One region of the Clostridium aromativorans genome, then DNA from elsewhere that is predicted to be linked to it. Evidence: predicted binding sites of a transcription regulator. Region 1 holds the regulator's gene; the other holds the start of a gene.
What was found. Region 1 encodes Rex, which represses fermentation and respiration genes when NADH is low (regulators of the CRP and FNR family bind a similar motif). Its sites were predicted from a motif close to ATTGTTAANNNNTTAACAAT; they were not measured.
Positions count from the first base shown of each region.

Region 2: the regulator Rex is predicted to act here: its motif matches at 1,570-1,589, upstream of LN736_RS03055 (DUF1002 domain-containing protein).

Region 1 is NZ_JAJJPB010000007.1:122,296-125,512, forward strand. Features, by position in the region: gene abc-f (ribosomal protection-like ABC-F family protein) at 1-716, opposite strand, end outside; gene LN736_RS08000 (redox-sensing transcriptional repressor Rex) at 962-1,594, shown strand; gene LN736_RS08005 (short-chain-enoyl-CoA hydratase) at 1,815-2,594, shown strand; gene LN736_RS08010 (acyl-CoA dehydrogenase) at 2,680-3,217, shown strand, end outside.
Region 2 is NZ_JAJJPB010000002.1:79,172-82,388, reverse strand. Features, by position in the region: gene LN736_RS03060 (NAD(P)-dependent oxidoreductase) at 1-588, opposite strand, end outside; gene LN736_RS03055 (DUF1002 domain-containing protein) at 627-1,496, opposite strand; gene LN736_RS03050 (DUF3793 family protein) at 1,657-2,220, opposite strand; gene LN736_RS03045 (flavodoxin) at 2,266-2,694, opposite strand; gene LN736_RS03040 (transglutaminase domain-containing protein) at 2,808-3,217, opposite strand, start outside.

The DNA.
Region 1 (3,217 bases):
CCATTTATGAGCTCAATGGTTGAATGTGTTATGGCATCTAAAAAATATCTATCGTGGGATATCAGTATTACAGTGCCCTTATAAGCTTTTAAATAATCTTCCAGCCATTCTATGGCATCTAAATCCAAATGGTTGGTAGGTTCATCAAGTAGAAGTATATCGGGTTTTGTAAGGAGAAGCTTGCAAAGGGCCACACGCGTTTTTTTACCACCGCTTAACACGTTTATAGGTGTGCTGTATTCATCCTCTGTAAAACCGAGTCCCTTTAGGGTTTTCCCTATTTCCGCCCTATAAGTGTATCCCCCTCTATTTGAATAAAGCTCTGAGCAGGTAGTGTAATCATTTATCAGCTTATTGTGATATTCTTTTCTGGCTGTATCATAGGGTTTGCTCATTAATGATTCCAATTTATCAAGTTTTTTTTCAAGATTAACAAGATCCTCAAATACAGTATACATTTCATCATATATTGTATTTGAAGAATCTAAAGACAGATGCTGGGTTAAATACCCTAGAGTTTTAGATCTATCTATATACAGATCTCCGCTATCATAGTTTGATTTATTTGTTAAAATGTCGAACAAGGTAGACTTGCCGGTTCCATTTGGACCTATGAGGCCGACTTTATCTCCTTCATTTATATTGAAAGTTACATCTCCGAGTATAACTTTTATCCCATAGCTTTTATGGATATTTTTACAGCTTAAAACTATCATGAATAATAACACCTTCCTTGATCATTAACATTTTACTATGTATAATGATTTTTTTGTAGCCCTAATTTATTAAAATATATAGATATATTAAATGGTAGTAAATATAAAAATAATAAAAAAGAAACTATTGACATATGTTATAATTAAATAATAGTATAAATTATAGAAATAAATCATTTAGGACTATTTTATTAATAGATACAATAATAGATGATACACTAAATTTTATAAATACGAGGTGCTTTATGGATAAAAAGAAAAATATATCGATGGCTGTTATAAAAAGATTACCAAAATACCATAGATATTTAGGCGATTTAATGAGAAATGATGTGGATAGAATATCTTCAAAGGAATTGAGTGAAAAAATAGGGTTTACAGCCTCCCAGATAAGACAGGATTTAAATTGCTTTGGAGATTTTGGTCAGCAGGGTTATGGATATAATGTAAGTGAATTGTATAGTCAGATATGCAACATACTTGGACTTACAAAATTATACAGAACAGCAATAATAGGAGCAGGGAATATAGGTCAGGCTATAGCTAATTATACCAGATTTGAAAAGTTAGGTTTTGAATTAAAAGCTATATTTGATATAAATCCTAAACTCATTGGCCTTAGAATTAGAGATATTGAGATAAATGATATTGATTATTTGCCTGAGTATTTGAAAGAAAATGTTATAGATATAGGCATAATATGTGTTCCAAGTAATAACGCACAAAAGGTTTGCGACATTTTGGTTAAAAATGGGGTGAAAGGTATCTGGAATTTTGCTCCTGTCGATCTCATTGTGCCAGAGGATGTGAAGATGGAGGATGTTCATTTAAGTGACAGCTTGTTGACTTTGAGCTGTTTGTTAAATGATGTGGATTGAAATTAGTTTGTATAAATATAATTCTGAATTTTAGATAAAAGTAATAATAATTATACTATTTATTATTGAAATATGTAATTTTAAAGTATATAATAATAGTTAAAGTAAAGGATTTTACTTTAACTATTATTAATAATATTTGTGATATTATTAACAATAGTATGTTAATAAACTGTTTAATTTTAGTATAAAATACTAAAAACTTTTGGGGAGGGTTAATATGGAGTATAAAAATGTTATTCTTGAAAAAGAGGGGAAGTTGGCACTGCTCACAATAAACAGACCTAAGGCACTTAATGCTTTAAATTCGGAAACAGTGATGGAAATAGATAGTGCTATAGATGAGATTGCGGCAGATGATGCTGTGCTGGCTGTAATAATTACAGGAGCAGGAAAATCTTTTGTAGCTGGAGCAGATATAACTCAGATGAAAGATTTTAATACCTTAGAAGGCAGAAAATTCAGTAGACTTGGCAATAAAGTTTTTAGGAAACTGGAAAACTTAGAAAAACCTGTTATAGCAGCAGTAAATGGTTTTGCATTAGGTGGTGGATGTGAATTATCTCTGGCCTGTGATATAAGAATAGCTTCATCAAAGGCTAAGTTTGGACAACCAGAAGTGGGATTGGGAATTACACCGGGTTTTGGAGGAACTCAAAGACTTGCACGAGTAGTTGGACTGGGTATGGCTAAAGAGTTGATATATACTGCAAAGATGATAAAAGCTGATGAAGCTTTGAGAATAGGATTGGTAAATAGTGTATTTGAACCCGAAAAATTATTGGAAGAGGCAAAAAAATTAGCAAATACTATAGCTTCTAATGCGCCTGTAGCTGTTAGAATGAGTAAAGCTGCTATAAACAGAGGTATTCAGTGTGATATAGATACAGCTGTAGCTTATGAATCAGAAGCCTTTGGCGAATGCTTTTCTACAGAAGATCAAAAAGAAGGAATGACAGCTTTTGTAGAAAAAAGGGAAAAGAATTTTAAAAATAAATAATTTAGTTATACTATAGCGATCTTGTTATTAATATTTACAGAAGCTATATTTTATAGTATGAAAACTATATTAGGGGGTAAAATAAATGGATTTTACGTTAACAAGGGAACAAGAATTTGTAAAACAGATGGTAAAAGAATTTACCGAAAATGAAGTTAAACCAATAGCCGCTGAAATAGACGAAACCGAGAGATTTCCTCAGGAAACAGTGGATAAAATGGCTAAATACGGTATGTTGGGAATCCCTTTTCCAGTTGAATATGGCGGAGCAGGGGGAGATACGCTGGCTTACATACTAGCTGTTGAAGAGGTTTCTAAGGCTTGTGCTACTACTGGAGTTATACTATCGGGACATACTTCACTTTGTGCTTCATTACTTCAACAATTTGGTACAGAAGAACAAAAACAAAAGTATTTGGTTCCACTGGCAAAAGGTGAAAAACTTGGAGCTTTTGGTCTAACAGAGCCTAATGCAGGTACTGATGCTTCAGGTCAGCAGAGCCAGGCAATACTTGAAGGAGATCACTACATTTTAAATGGACAGAAAATATTTATTACAAATGGAGGAGTTGCAGATGTTTTTATAGTATTTGCTATGACGGACAGAAGCAAGGGTACTAGAG
Region 2 (3,217 bases), on a different contig from region 1:
CGCATATGCCATTGTTTCGCATACCCCCATCATATTTCCTGCTATAGCTATTTGATTACACATTTTGGTATGCTGCCCTGCACCTGCTTCTCCCTGCCAGACTATATTTTTACCCATGAGTTTGAAAACAGGCAGTACTTTTTCAAATACTTCCTTATCTCCCCCAACCATAATTGAAAGTGCAGCATTTTTTGCACCTACATCTCCTCCTGAAACAGGAGCATCCAATGAATATACTCCTTTCTCCTTAGCTTCACTATATATCTCCTTTGCAAGAGAAGGCTTGGATGTAGTCATATCCACCACTATGCCGCCTTTTTTTATATTTTCAATTATTCCGTCTTTTCCAAAATAAATTTCCTCTACATCCTGTGGATATCCTACCATGGATATAACAATATCTGACTCCTTTGCAATATCTGCCGGATTATCCTTCCATTTTGCCCCCTCCGCAACAAGATTATCCCCTTTTGACTTTGTCCTATTATATACCAGTAAATCATAACCGCCCTTTAAAATATTGGAAGCCATACTATTCCCCATTACTCCCAATCCAATAAATCCTATAACCGGATTATCATATTTCATACGACAACTCACCTTTCTTTAAATTTATATATTATATTTTAAAAAAGATTAGAAAAAAATGTTTTAATGGCATTAATTATTTTAGCGAAAAATCCCTGCGCCTGATCACTTGACAATTCTCCCTTTAATTGATCCGCCACACTGCTCAGCTGTCCTTTTATATCCCCAAAATTCAAATTCAGCCCATTTATTTTTGTCATAAGTGCAGTTATTTTGTCAATATCTCCGGTGCTCAGATTTAAATTGTAATTATTAGTTACATTTTCGACTATCTGCCTTACTCCTTCTTCTGTCTTAGGTTTTTCCTTCACCACCTGGGTTTTTATGTCATTTATAAGACCAGCAGCTTTGTCTTTCCCTATTTTATCTCCAAGATTTCCCGTAGTCATCAATTCATCATTGGCAGCTTCTTTCTTGGCTTCATCAATTTTATTTCCACTGCTGCTGCTCTCAAAACCCTTTAAAATTCCAGTAAGTGCTGCAGTTCCCGATACATTAAAGGGTGCAGATACTTTTACATTTGCATTTTTTATTCCTGCTGTTATAAGTGCGTTTTTTATCATGCTGCTGCTCACCCAGTATATATTATTGGTACTTACATTTAGACCTCCGCTTGAAGTTGGCTCCACATAGGAACTGGATATGGATTTAGTACCTATCTGCTGGCTGGTTGCAATGTTTCCAAGATATTTTCTCTCTTCATCTATATTCACTTCTATTACATTTACATCCTGCCTGGTAACACCAAAATATTTAAGCATATCCTCTTTTTGTTCATTTGTAAGATCTCCTCCCAAAGTCACAACTTTATAAGCATCTGCATAAGCCCTGGTATTTCCAAAAGATGCAGACAACGTCAGAACCATAAGTACAATCATCAATTTGCTGAAAATCTTTTTAATCTTCATGATTCAAAACTCCTTTTTTAAATAGTAAAATATATACCATTAAATATAATATACTATATTTGTTAATAAAAGAAGTGTAAAATTATAAACAAAATATAAAATTTACATATAAAGATAGAACTGCACTTAAACAAGCAGCAGTTCTATCTACTCATTACATTCATCTAACAGCAGAGGAAAGCATCTCTACAGCTTTAATAATTTCCGTATTTTTTCTGATCAATTTCATAAAATTATATCTTGACCTATCGTAATTTTCAAAAGTTTTCAATGCTTGTTCTCTGTCATTATATACTTTCCAATATCCACAGCATATACATTTTTTATCCTTCCCATATATAAAATCTTTTACATCTGGGAGGGGTATTCCCAGAAAAATACCCATCTCATGTGGACAAAAATTGCACTTATATCTTTCCCTCAACAAATTCAACAAATCCATTAAACACATATCTTTAGAATATCCAAATTCACTTAAAAATTCTATATTATCCTGGCAAGACAAAATTCTGTACAAAAATGTTTCATTGTAAAACAAAAGTAACAATGAGCTGTTATTACTAAAAATTTCAAAGACCTTTAAATTTATATCTTTTATATATTCTTCTCCATATTTACACCAAAGATCATACATGTTTTTATATTTATTAGAAATATTTATTATAGAAGCAGGCTTATACCCTGATATGGTAGGAGATATACTATAAGTGATAAGTGTCATCATGTATTTTTTTCATCTTCCTCACAAACAAGATCTGTAAAACTGTTATCATTCATTTAATATTTGCCTTCCAAAATTTTTGCAATCCTCTTTTATTTCTCCTTCCGGCGCTTCCTGTACAATAAATCCTTCATTCAATAGATTTGCACCATAATCTTCCATTCTTTTAGCCCAATTCCTCATCCACTCTCCGTCTCCCCAACCGTAAGATCCAAAGAGCCCTACTTTTTTACCCGACACACAAGAAGAGATGGATTCAACAAAAGGATCCATTTCTTCCTCTTCAATTACTTCAACTCCCATGGCAGGAGATCCAAGTAAAACTATATCTGCACTTTTTACATCATCTGGAGAAGCTTCAGAAACATTTAACACATTGACTTCCGCCCCTCTTTCTTTTACACCTTCCGCTATTAAATTGGCCATGGATTCTGTATTACCCGTTCCGCTCCAATAAATAATGTTTACTTTACTCATTTTGGTCACCTCATATAAATAATAATGATAATCATTTTCATTTATATAATATAATTATTTCTCTGAGTTGTCAATAGATTAATTTAAGATAAGAGTCAGATCTGAACTGACCCTTATCTTAAATTTATGTTGTAAAAGCTGTAATCCGTGCTACTGCACCTAGGATATTTTGTTCTGTCCCATACATGATTTTGAGCCATTTCATTGTCTGTTACATTAAAATAAGAATGAGAAATCAAGTGGGATCCGTCATTCGTAACGGGATCATCCCAGGTAGAATCCAATTGATAATATTTACCCTGTATTTTCACTATATTCCAGGCATGATCTACCCATCCATTCCCGCCATTTGCCCTTCCTATGACCATTTTACACTCTATTCCAGCTGCCGTAAGAAGTCTATCCATTGCATCCGCATAACCTTCACAAACGCCAATACCATTCATCAAAATTCCATAAGCCGTATAGGAATCATTGGGAATATCATCACTTCTATCATAATCTGCATTATTGACTATATAAT